Regions from separate parts of the Undibacterium sp. Ji83W genome, predicted to be linked through region 3. Evidence: predicted binding sites of a transcription regulator. Region 3 holds the regulator's gene; each other region holds the start of a gene.
What was found. Region 3 encodes LexA, which represses DNA repair genes until DNA is damaged. Its sites were predicted from a motif close to ACTGTATNNNNATACAGT; they were not measured.
Positions count from the first base shown of each region.

Region 1 (4,433 bases), on a different contig from region 3:
CATTATCCCGAACCAGCGGCATACGCTGGCTAATATTAAACCCCAGGCTCTTTACAAGCCCGCACCAATAATCGAAAAACTCTTCATCTGCATCACCACGAACAAATGCCATCGGATCGATGTGTTCACGCCAACCGGGTGCAGTGAGATCAAATCTTGCTCTTTCTGGATGACGTTCCATCAAAACATTGCGACGCAAATCCATGGTGCTAAAATGAACTGCGAAATCTATATACTCGAGCTTGGCAAGCTTCTCAATTACATTAAAACTTAGATACTGCAAATTGTACGGATCTAAGTATGCCAAACAAAGCGCTCCAGTTGGAACTGTTTTCAATACTAGGTCAACGGTGCTTTCAGCAGGACCTTCAAACGCTCTCACAGGTGCCCCAAAGGCTTTTAAACGAACCTCACAAGCGCGGACACGCTCTACGTCAAGATCGCCAATTAAACATGAGGTAAACCCTGCATTACTAAGCAAAGAATGCTGCCACGCAACGATAGATCCGCCGTGACGTGTTATAGCTTCACCTTTTACTTGAATTCGACCGGGGCCGCAAAAAAGATCTATAAAAATTCGATGACGAAATTTTTTGCGTGCTTGGCGTGTCCCTTCCACATATTTTGCCAAGTAAGTATGCTTTTGCATTGGCACCCAATCGCCAACTCCGTCGCCTTGTCTGCCGTGTTCAATCGGCAAATCTGCATAGGGATCTGAATCATGCGCGAGTACAAAGCTCATCGAAGCGTACTCAATGTTGTGGAATGAAAAAGGTTCTTTTGTAGGCATCGCTGAATTAGGTCGCTATCGCATATATATCGCGCATACCGTTTAGACTTACCATCTTCAGATTTAATAGCTATTTCTTTCTCACCAATGAGCATTTCTAACGCAGTGTTATACATCCCCGCAGTCGCAGGCGACGTATTGCAAGTCGAAGAAAACAACTCTCCCACAGTCACTGGCGAAGTTCTTGATGCGATATTTACGGCCAATTGTTGGATTAGTGCCGAATTTGATTGATGCAAAGCGACGTCATCAAACTGAAAACCTCCAGTAAACTCTTGACGAAAGCCCATTGTGTGCGGTGCAAGCATATCAAGTCCCGCACCACCGTAATGCACAAAGTGATTTTGAAACTGCCAATGGACTTGCTTCATAACGTCCTGAGCGCGGTGATGCTGAGATAAGTGAACAAGCCAATATTCGCCATGACCACTCCCTTGCCCACGAATAAAAAAAGGTGTAAAGAATTGTGCTCCACATTTACTCACTAAGGCTTGATATAGTGCACCTTGAATAAAGCGACGCCAATCTGCATCGTTGCCTTTGATGTCTTCAATTGTTTGGCCGCCAAGTGCTTCATGGACATCAATTGCAAGCGCCTTTCCAACATGCTCCGCGAATTCATCGTTAGTGTATGTTGCAAATGAGGAGACATGAAAAGTAAGTACCACCTCGCTGTGTGGCAAACTTGTAAAAATCTGACGAATTAACGGCGCCGGAACATCGGTGTATCCGTATTGATCAAGAAAGAAAAGGGCTCGTCCGGCCCGAGGCGTGTGTCGCGCAACCTGGGCAATAGTCGCAGAAGCTGCAGATGCAAATTCCTCACATAAAAGATGTATAGAATTGCCAATCTTGGCACCATAGCCATGCAATTTAAGCACCTGCATTAAATACGCGATCGCATGCTTATTTTTATCAATAAAGACATACTGGATATCTAAATCCAATTTCTTCGTTCTATCTCGATTAATTAAGGTCGTAGCCTCTTCGACAGCTTTAAGCATTCGTAGGGGCGAGCCGAGTACTTGTTGAGAGGTACCGCGAATTGTGTATAGGCCACCACCACAAAATCCATCAACCAAAGTCAAACGAAATCGCTCCATTCCTCTTGCCTTGAGCGTACGCTGTTCAAAATATCGAACCAAGTAACCAACTAACACATCATGTTTGGTCAGGCTGTGAAGATCCAGTTCAGCAGGACCATCCCTCCAGTCGTAATGCTTGCCTTTCGCCAAGGATAAATCCTTTCAGTCGATGACGGTTCACTTACTCTTTTGAAGTTTCGGAAACTGATCCCAATGCCGACCACCAAGCACTCTCCCAGCCTTACCTTTCCCCACTGCAGCAAGCTGAATCTCGGAATCACCATGGCGAACAATATGTATTAATGTCTTTTTTGTCAATACATCGGTAGTGAGCTCTATTGGAGCCCAGTGCCCCCACTGCTTAAAGTGAAATGCCACTTTAGCGGCACTACACTGTTTACGCAATTCATCGGGCCATTGAGGCTCCATTGGTCGAGAACCGTGACCAGACTCGCCCCCAGCAATAACCCAGTCAACTCGGATGCCAGCTTGGTTACGTTTCAGATATTTTTGTAAATCAACTGGTCCAAGTAATGGTTCACAGGATAAAAATCTGACAGCAGGGGTAGTAAACTCTAATAAGTGCCGAATTCGCTTGTCGGCTTCGGCTTGATTTTCAACAGTAGTTCCGAGCCATACGTTTGAGGGAAACGTATATCCTTTCGGAAGTTGCTTCTTTACTAGGTGAATACGCTTAGTTAACAGAAGCCAATCTAACTGTGGCGTCTGAGCAATAAGCTCTAGAAGTCTAAGTCGATGCGATATAAGATCTGGCCTATTTTCAAATACGTCAGCCATTGATGCACAGAAAACCCTCTTTCTAATACCTTGTGCAACAGCATCTGCATTCCATTTGTGCGGTTCTTTCCAATGAGCATCACCAAAGAATCGTCGTTCTGTTTTAGCCCCCCACACATCTTCGCCCAAACGCTTTGCCCAAGTTTCCGCATAGCAATGATCACAGGCAGCAGAGACCCTTACGCAACCCCACCAAGGGTTAAACGTATGATGCGTCCATTCGATTGCAGTGTCTTTACCCATATTTCAAAATGTCAATTTATAATTAATTATACTGCTTTTATATTCAGTTAGTTAGCTTCGAAATCAGTTACTCACTTTTAACACTTTGAAACTAAAGGAGCAAATTTTAATCATTTTTTGAATTGCATTGACGTGAGCTACGTTTAGCATGCAATCTTAATGCTTTGACCATTAGACAGAGTAATAGCGGCAGCATTGCAAGGCATTATTCGAAGTTGAAAATCTGCAGACTGTCTATATCAGGAATATGTTGAATCGGTTAACATGATCGAGCGTCAAATTTCTTATTTTCATCACCGCCGTAAATTATGACCGCCAACCGCATTAACTACATCAACACCGCCCTAATTATTTTTTCCTGCGTTATTGCGTTCGTCATTCCATTCGAATTATTTTTATTCTCTTACGGTGTACTAGGGCCATTGCATTACCTGACCGAAATAGGCTGGCTGCATAAGAAAAATTATTTCACCAAGGGTAGATACGACTTTATTTTCTTGATTGGCTTGTGCTTTGCTTTGCTGTTCTTCCCGGCCTTTTTACATCTATCCAAAGACAGCACTTTTGCCGCAGACGTGGTTGCGCTTGCTGTTTTTTTGTCGCTTATTTTTGTGCTGGTAGAAGACAAGCTTTATAGAATTGCGCTTGTGGTGCTGGCCTTGCTGGCCATAGTTGTAGTCAATAAATCTCCAGCTTATTTAATCTGGATTGGTCTTTTTCTTCCCACCATTATTCACGTCTTTATTTTTACCATGGCGTTTATGCTGTTTGGTGCATTGAAAGAAAAGTCGTTCTCGGGATATTTATCTGTCGCGGTTTTGATCTTATGCGCCGCGAGTTTTTTTCTTGTCCAGCCAACGGGCTTGCAGTATGCGGTGAGTGATTATGTTCACAAAAGTTATTTTCAATTTGAATTATTGAATTTTAGTTTGATCAATATTTTTCACCTCGATACGCTAGAAAAGACCAGCGAGATTTTTACCAGCAATGCAGGTTTTGTAATCATGCGGTTTATTGCCTTTGCTTACACCTATCATTACTTGAACTGGTTTTCAAAAACATCGGTCATACAATGGCATAAGGTTCCAAGGCAAACTTTGTTTTGGACAATTGCGATCTGGCTGCTGTCGATGGGCTTGTATGCTTATGATTACAATCTGGGATTGCAGGTTCTATTCTTCCTGAGCCTTTTACATGTGCTTTTGGAATTACCGCTCAATGTTGTGTCGTTTGCGGGTATAGGGAAGGCGCTGGCTGGCAGCAGGCTCACTATTGCTGGAGTCGTTGAGAGGTAAGTGATCAAGCGTTTGCCGGGAGCGTGCCTGCCTTCTGTTTCCAAAGACTATGTCCCAGCCAGTGCACTGAACAATTGCACCGCCTGATATTGAGGCCGCAAGTGCTACCTATGCGTGCTATGGACAATTAGGGTCACAAATGCGAACAGCAACTCTTGGCGTACCTGACGGAAGAGTTGCGGTCATACTTCTGAGCAGGTGTACTAACTAATTTGTATATTC
Region 1 covers NZ_JBMPOZ010000016.1:112,309-116,741, forward strand. Annotated here, with positions in the region: gene ACO0LD_RS22715 (three-Cys-motif partner protein TcmP) at 1-742, opposite strand, end outside; gene ACO0LD_RS22720 (three-Cys-motif partner protein TcmP) at 739-2,025, opposite strand; gene ACO0LD_RS22725 (DUF5131 family protein) at 2,053-2,916, opposite strand; gene ACO0LD_RS22730 (hypothetical protein) at 3,225-4,211, shown strand; gene ACO0LD_RS22735 (substrate-binding periplasmic protein) at 4,415-4,433, opposite strand, start outside.
Region 1: a site for LexA is predicted at 2,947-2,964, ahead of ACO0LD_RS22725 (DUF5131 family protein). Genes of this name have one in related genera too.

Region 2 (4,433 bases), on a different contig from region 3:
TGCCGCCATGCAACTGCCGCTGGGTATCAAGCATCCTGACTATCCTGCACTGGTGATGGGCAACTACCTGCTGGGTGGCAGCGCCAACTCACGCATACTGAACCGCATCCGTCAAAAAGATGGCGTCAGCTATGGTGGTGGCTCGGGTTTCAATGCCTCTGCCCTGGATGAAGTCGCCAGCTTTTCCATAGGCGCGATCTATGCACCGCAAAACCGTGCCAAGCTGGAAACCGGCATACGCGAAGAAATCGCCCGTGCACTGACTGAGGGTTTCTCACCCGCTGAACTGGAAGATGGCAAGAAGAGCCTGATACAGCAATACCAGCTGGAACGCAGCCAGGACGCCATGCTGGCATCAACGCTGGCAAACAACCTCTACCTGGGCCGCAATATGCAATACCGTGCTGAAGTAGAGAAAAAAATCCAGGCACTGACTGTGGCACAAGTAAAAGAAGCCATGGCCAAACATCTGGGCTTTGAAAAGACCTTGCGCGTGTTCGCTGGCGATTTCAAGTAAATAGTCTGACAAGGGGTGGGCTTGCACACAGCACTGTGCAAGCCTTTTTTATTGGTTTTCTTGATTGCTCATTATTGTTTCTCATGCTCAACACAACCACTGAAGCTTACCAGTTGCTGTCACAACTCGGCGCATCAGAGCGCTTGCTCACCCATGTCAAACTGGTGGGCGAAGCAGCAGATATGCTGATCACCGGGTTTGAAAACATGGATTTGGCATTCGATGCAAATCTGATACGTCTTGGTGCCGCCATCCATGACGCCGGAAAAATCCTGCATCCCAATGAACTGGATGGCCCGGGTTCTTTGCATGAGCCTGCCGGTGAAAAAATGTTGTTGGGTCAAGGTGTGCAGAGTATCGTCGCCCGATGCTGTGTAAGTCATGCGCAATGGCAGGGGGAAGGCCTGAGCCTGGAAGAATTAGCTGTTGCCACTGCTGACAAGTTATGGAAGGGCAAACGTGAAGCTGAGCTGGAATTGAAACTCATCCACGCGATCGCACAGCAAAAGCATATTGACCATTGGGAAATCTTTACTTCACTGGATGATCTATTTGAAACAATTGCTGCCGGGGGCAGCGAAAGACTGGAACGCAGCAGGTATAAAACTAACTCTTAAAATTGCCCAGCCCTGAATTACCCTTTCCTAATTTATTCTTCTCAGAATTACTCTTCCCAAATATCAGGGATCATCAAACAGCATGCCCTGGCTGACCTGGCGCTCGTTGCTGACATCTGCCTCTCTGACGAGGGCACTGGCCCTGACGCCCAGCAAGCGAAAGCGATTTTCCAATGCCACTCTGCGCAGACATTCCCCGGCCGTCCTGCGTATGACGGCAGGATCAGCCGTTGCGACAGGAATGGTAATGTCGCGTGTAGAGATACGAAAATCCGTGTAACGGATCTTGATACCGACGGTTTTGCAGCGGTAACCTTTTTTTGTTAAATCCCTCGCCAGGCGGGTGCAGAGGTCAGTGAATATCTCGCTCAGTACCGCCCTGTCATGTACGGCATGCAAGTCGCGGTCAAATGTGGTCTCTCTGCTGATGACCTTGGGCTCTGATTCAGTGGAAATCTCCCTGTCATCAATGCCACGCGCCGCGTTATACAGCCAACCAGCATAATTACTCCCGAAGGTATTTTGCAGCAAGCCCAGGTCTGCATTTGCCAGCTCGCCAACCGTGTTGATACCCAGGCTTGCCAGGCGCTCAGTTGATTTTGGGCCTATCCCATTCACTTTTTTCACAGGCAGCGGCCATATCCGTGTTGGCACGTCTTCCATACCCAGGATGGTCAGACCGTCAGGTTTATCCAGATCAGACCCGATTTTTGCCAGCAGCTTATTGGGGGCAACACAAATGGAACAGGTAAGGCCAGTTGCCTCTGTGACGGCCTGCTTCAAACTGCTTGCCAGGACGCGTGTTTCTTGCGGATGGTCGCTCAGGTCGATATAGATTTCATCTATACCGCGATTTTCAATTTGGGGAGCAATCTTGCCCACTGCTTCTTTAAAAAGCCGCGAATAATGGCGATAAGAGTCAAAATCGGTAGGAAGCAAGAAAACATCGGGAGCCAGCTTCGCTGCCTTCATGATGCCCATGGCGGAGAATATGCCAAGTGCCCGTGCTGCATAGGTCGAAGTGGTCGCGACCCCACGCCCGACATAGTCTTTTATGCGTGAAAATTCGTGCGTGCCATCGCCTTTTGGGATGGGGCGATGAGCAGAGCCCCCGCCTATGAGTACGGCTTGCCCCTGCAGTTCAGGATACCTCAACAGCTCAACAGAGGCATAAAAAGCATCCATGTCCAGATGTGCGATCCGACGTTGTTTATTATTCATGGCAATCAAAAATCACGTCGAAATACATTATTGAACACATAGTATGGCCTGCCCCCATCATCGCAGGTCGCCAGGTCGCAACACCGCCGTGCTGGCCGGGTTTGTCAACTACAGCCTTGCCAAGCAGCGCAGTATCATCGCGCATCTCAGTCACTGCGCAGAAGCAATCACCATCGCAATGAATTATTTTTTTCAAACACTGTCCCACTCAAACAAATAAGATTAAAAGCTGGAATAAGCTATTTTATCCTGAATCAGGCAAATAACTGAATATACATACAGCAAAATTAGATTTACGTAAAACAAGGAATTACAGCAACATGCTGTTTAAGCTAAGATAGGCTCATCCTGTATTTGCTGCTTACTTCTCACTTATTTGCTGCCGGTTTGCTACTTATTTTCTACTTATTTGCTACATTCCCTCCTGAATTTTCTGACGGATCAATGATGAAAAAACTGCTTTCCCTTATTTTTGCATGCAGTCTGGTATTCGCTATCAACCCGGCCAGCGCCGCCCCACCCCAGGCTTATGATGAAACTGCTGATGCCCAGGCAGCGATCAACAAGGCTCTGGCGGAAGCCAAAAAGACAGATAAAAAAGTCCTGGTCGTCTTTGGTGCCAACTGGTGCAAGGATTGCCTGGAACTCGACAAATCCATGCATGGCAAGAACGAAGCCCTGCTGGCCAGCAAGTTCATCACGGTGAAAGTGAATGTAGGTCAGTTTGATAAAAACAAGGAATTGGTGGATTTCTATGGCAATCCTACCAAGAAGGGTATCCCTGCCGCCGTCTTGCTCAGGCCAGACAATAGTGTGCTGTTCGCTTCCAAAGGTGGTGAATTGTCGAATGCACGCAAGATGAGTGAACAGGGCGTCTACGATTTTTTTGACGAAATCACCGCGCTGTACCATTGACCAGCATGAAAAAGATCACCGGGCATGTCTGAATTACCTGCAATGCCAGCCAATCAAACGCCGTGTGAAACGGAGCTGGAAGTATTGCAGCGCAGTCATGCCCTGTTATCCAATTTCTCACGCTGCCTGCCCGGCATGTTTTATCAATTCCGGCGCTACCCGGATGCCCGTTTTTGCCTGCCTTACGCCAGTGAAGCAGTAGAAGCTTTTTTTGGTGTCAAGGCAGAACAATTACGTGAAGATGCCAGCTTCATGTTTGCCAAAATACATCCCGATGATTTACCCAAAATGATCGCGGCGGTGCGCAAATCCTTTGCTGAGCTCAGCCCCTGGCACCAGGAATATCGCATCATTTCCAAAGGGCAGCCAGACCGTTGGGTGGTGGGTGACGCCACCCCTGAACAACTGCCGGACGGTAGCGTACTCTGGCATGGCTTTCTGAGTGACAATACCGAACGCAAGCTGACCGAGCAAAGATTGCTGGCGGCTGAACGTCAGCGCAGCCTGGTCATGAAAGCCTCGAACCAGGGCCTGTATGACATCAATCTGCAGACAGGTGAAGGTAGCTTCAGTCCTGAATATTTGCAGATGCTGGGTTACGAACCCGGCGACTTTAGTCACCCCCAGCAATTCTGGGATTATTTTTGGGGCACGGGTGTCCATCCCGATGATCTGGCGAATCTGAAACGCGCCTATAAAGCCCATGCTGCGGCCCAGGGTAATGCAGACTACCACGCCGAATTCCGGCAAAAAAACAAGAATGGCGATTGGCGCTGGATCATGTCACTCGGCAGCATTGTTGAGTGGGATAGCAAGGGTAAGCCGTTGCGCATGGTTGGTACCCATATCGATATCACCGAGCGCAAGCAAACCGAGGAAATGCTGAGACACAATCAGGAACTGCTCAAATCCAATAAGAACCGCTATAAGGAACTGGCCAGGGAACTGGAGATCCTCATCACCAATGCACCGGTGGGCATCATGTTTGTCAGCGATGGTGTCATCGTCAGGGCCAACAAGGCGCTGGCAGAATTATGTCGCTTCCCCAATGCCCAGGCCATGATAGGGGTAAAGACCAGCTTCCTGTATCAAGGACTGGACGATTATGAAGCCTTCGCTTCCAAAGTCGCACCTGGCCTGCAGGCCGATGAACTGGTCGGGCT
Region 2 covers NZ_JBMPOZ010000004.1:316,880-321,312, forward strand. Annotated here, with positions in the region: gene ACO0LD_RS10415 (M16 family metallopeptidase) at 1-517, shown strand, start outside; gene ACO0LD_RS10420 (HD domain-containing protein) at 601-1,134, shown strand; gene dinB (DNA polymerase IV) at 1,198-2,355, opposite strand; gene ACO0LD_RS10430 (thioredoxin family protein) at 2,800-3,270, shown strand; gene ACO0LD_RS10435 (PAS domain-containing protein) at 3,295-4,433, shown strand, end outside.
Region 2: a site for LexA is predicted at 2,621-2,638, ahead of dinB (DNA polymerase IV). Genes of this name have one in related genera too.

Region 3 (4,433 bases):
CTTTTGTCGAATTTTTTACCGAATGCCATTTTTGGCTCCTAATCTAGTAAATGTGTCTCGAATTCAGTGATATGAAAAACGAGACTTTTGCTATTGCGATTTTTGCGCGCTAAAAAACCAGTGAATTCCATGAACTGGTCCAGGGCAATTTCTGTAAAACGCTGGGATATTTCACCAGCAGCCATCGCAGAAATTTCAAACTCGACCTGCCGAACTGTGTTCGCCTCACGAGTTTCTGAACTATGCATCAAGGTAGCAGAAGCTATCGGGATACCGGCCGGGGTGTAGCGCAATGCGCTTTTTTCCACAATCCGGGCTACGAGCTTCAGCTGATTCACTATTTTTTACGCGACCTTTGTCAATTATTAAGCAGCAGGCGCTTCAACACGTTGCGCTTTTGCAGCATCTTCTTTCTGAACAGCTTTCATCATAGGAGAAGGTGTTGTTTCTGCTTTTTTCAATTTGACTGTCAGGTGACGCAAAACAGCATCATTGAATTTAAATGCTGTTTCCAACTCAAGCAGAGTCTCAGCATCGCATTCGATGTTCAAGCAAACATAGTGTGCTTTTGCCAGTTTTTGAATCATGTAAGCCAATTGACGACGGCCCCAGTCTTCAACGCGATGGATTTGACCACCACGGGCTACAACACTTGCCTTGTAGCGCTCGATCATTGCAGGAACTTGCTCGCTCTGATCTGGATGTACGATAAATACGATTTCATAATGACGCATATATTCTCCTTGTGGACAATAAAAATAGCCCGCCTCGGCGTCAAGACGAGTGCGGGAAGAGGAAAGCCGACAATAATAACCCAGTTTTTCATATTGATCAATTAGATCAGTGACTTAGGCACTTAATCCGCCAATTCTTCAAGGCAAGTGAGGTATTTTTTTCACATTTATGTGCAATTGAAGGCATTTTGACTTGCATATTCAGCTTTACTGTATAAAAATACAGACTGCTTGTATATACAGCACCTTAACACTAGAAAACGCCATGCTTAAACTCACCGCCCGCCAGGAACAAATCCTGAACCTGATTAAAGACGCCATTCAAAACACGGGCTTTCCCCCTACCCGTGCCGAAATTGCGACAGAATTGGGATTTCGCTCAACCAATGCTGCAGAAGAGCATTTGCAAGCCCTGGCACGCAAAGGTGTCATTGAAATTGCCGCAGGCACTTCACGTGGCATACGTCTGCTGGAGTCTGAGTTGTCCAGCCATATTACGGGCAAGCAACTGGCCCTGCCCCACCCAGCCCTGATGCAGCTGAGCCTGCCGCTGGTAGGGCGCGTCGCCGCTGGCTCGCCGATACTGGCCAGTGAACATATTGAATCCACATATCATGTGGACCCCGCGCTTTTCTCGGCCAAGCCAGACTTTTTGCTGAAGGTACGCGGCATGTCCATGCGCGATGCCGGCATATTTGATGGCGACTTGCTGGCAGTCAAAAAAGCAGACAGCGCCCGTAATGGCCAAATCGTGGTCGCACGTCTGGGTGATGATGTGACAGTGAAGCGCTATAAGAAAACTGGCAACCTGATAGAACTGATGCCAGAAAACCCGGATTACCCTGTCATCAAAATCGGTGATACTGAAGAAGATTTCGCGCTGGAAGGCCTGGCTGTCGGCCTTATGCGCAACTGGGTTTGAGATCCGCCCGGGCGTGATTCAGCCCTCTCATTTGCGTCATGCCCGGGCAGCATCTCAAACTTATTAGCAACTGTAATTAACCACTGATTATTAGCAAGTTTTTATAAGTGACAGGCATAAAAAAACGTCCGGATATCCGGACGTTTTTTCATTTCAGAGCAACAACTTAGTGCTTGACCACCGTAGTATCTGCAGGTGTCTCAGTTGGTGCTGTGGCAGGTGTCGCAGCTACCACTGGAACAGGCTCATCCACCAGAGGAACAGGCTGAGTTTCCAGCGCGATTTCCAGGACTTTGTCTATCCACCTTACCGGGATGATTTCCAGCTTGTTTTTGACATTATCAGGAATCTCTGTCAGATCCTTGGCATTTTCCTCAGGTATCAGCACAGTCTTGATGCCGCCGCGGTGAGCAGCCAGCAATTTCTCTTTCAAGCCACCGATAGGCAATACTTCACCACGAAGTGTAATTTCGCCTGTCATGGCAACATCAGCACGAACCGGGATGCCGGTGAACACTGATACCAGAGCCGTGGTCATGGCGATACCGGCAGATGGACCATCTTTTGGTGTTGCGCCTTCTGGTACGTGAATATGGATGTCACTCTTCTCGAATACATCCGCTTTGATACCCAGACGCTTGGCGCGGCTACGTACCACTGTGCGGGCTGCTTCGATGGATTCTTTCATCACATCACCCAATGTACCTGTGCGAATAACACCACCTTTACCTGGCATGGCTACGGCTTCTATGGTCAGCAAATCGCCACCCACTTCAGTCCAGGCCAAACCAACTACCTGACCAATCTGATTGTCTTTGACAGCTACGCCAAAGTCGTAGCGACGCACACCCAGGTACTTATCCAGATTCTTGGAATTGACCGTCGCTTTTTTCTCGGTCTTTTTCAGCAAGAGCATTTTCACGACCTTGCGGCAAATCTTGGAGATTTCCCTTTCCAGCGAACGCACACCAGCTTCACGTGTGTAATAGCGAATGATGTCGCGCAAGGCACTTTCTGCCACAGTGATTTCGCCGTCTTTCAAACCATTGTTCTTGATTTGCTTGGGCAACAAATAGCGTTGTGCAATGCTGGTCTTTTCATCTTCGGTATAACCCGACAGACGAATGACTTCCATCCTGTCCAGAAGTGCTGGCGGGATATTGTAGGAATTGGACGTCGCTACAAACATCACATCGGACAAATCGAAATCGACTTCGATATAGTGATCCGAGAAAGTGTGATTTTGCTCAGGGTCCAACACCTCCAGCAGGGCAGACGAAGGGTCGCCACGGAAGTCAGCACCCATTTTGTCCACTTCATCCAGCAGGAACAATGGATTACGTACACCGACCTTGGACAGGCTTTGCAAGATCTTGCCTGGCATGGAGCCTATGTAAGTACGACGGTGACCACGAATTTCAGCCTCATCACGCACACCACCCAAGGCCATGCGCACAAACTTGCGGTTTGTTGCACGCGCGATGGATTGCCCCAGCGAGGTTTTACCCACGCCTGGAGGACCTACCAGACACAAAATAGGCGCTTTCAGCTTGTCGACGCGCTGTTGTACTGCAAGATATTCCAGAATGCGTTCCTTGACCTTATCCAGGCCAAAGTGTTCGTCTTCCAATACTTTTTCAGCATTCGTCAAATCATTATTGACCTTGGATTTTTTCTTCCATGGCAAATTGACGATGGTATCGATGTAATTGCGCACGACCGTGGCTTCCGCCGACATCGGCGACATCATTTTGAGTTTTTTCAACTCGTTCTGCGCTTTGTCGCGGGCTTCTTTAGGCATCTTGGCGGCCAGGATTTTTTTCTCCAGTTCGTCAATATCGGCACCTTCTTCACCCTCGCCCAACTCTTTCTGTATCGCCTTGACTTGTTCGTTCAGGTAATACTCGCGCTGGGACTTCTCCATCTGGCGCTTGACGCGACCGCGGATACGCTTCTCAACTTGCAGGATGTCGAGTTCACCTTCGAGCTGACCCAGCAAGTGCTCAAGACGCTTGGCCACGCTGAAAATTTCCAGGATGACTTGTTTTTGTTCCAGCTTCAGAGGCAGGTGCGCAGCGATGGTATCAGCCAGGCGACCAGCATCATCAATACCGGACAGGGATGCCAGAATTTCTGGCGGGATCTTTTTGTTCAGTTTGACGTATTGATCAAATTGCTGAACGATAGTGCGGCGCATGGCCTCCACTTCCGACTCATCACCTTCGTCAACGGCGATAGGTGTCAAATCAGCAAAGAAATGCGATTCAGAATCATGGATCTTGCTGATCCGCGCACGTTGCGCACCTTCGACCAGCACCTTAACGGTACCGTCGGGTAATTTCAGCATTTGCAGGATATTGGCAATACAGCCAATTTCGTAAATGTCATCTGCCGAAGGTTCATCCTTGGCAGCGGCTTTCTGGGCGGCAAGCATGATGCTCTTGCCCTGATCCATGGCGGCTTCGAGGGCTTTAATGGATTTGGGGCGGCCCACAAACAGGGGGATTACCATGTGCGGGAATACAACGACATCACGCAGTGGCAACAACGGCAATTGGGTTTGTTCGGTAATCAGAGTAGTCGTCATGGCGCACCTTTCATAAATACTGGTTAACAATGTTGGCGCACTGGGCGGAAACACAAGCCCATTCTGGAAAAAAACAATAAAAAAAGCCACTCAGAGAGCTTCTCCGGGTAGCTTTACGATTGAAGCCAGAATCGTTTTGTTAATCCATTGTACTTCGAATCAAATTAAAACAAGGCAAATAAATAAAAAA
Region 3 covers NZ_JBMPOZ010000009.1:39,541-43,973, reverse strand. Annotated here, with positions in the region: gene rpsR (30S ribosomal protein S18) at 1-29, opposite strand, end outside; gene priB (primosomal replication protein N) at 39-338, opposite strand; gene rpsF (30S ribosomal protein S6) at 366-734, opposite strand; gene lexA (transcriptional repressor LexA) at 1,000-1,656, shown strand; gene lon (endopeptidase La) at 1,823-4,243, opposite strand.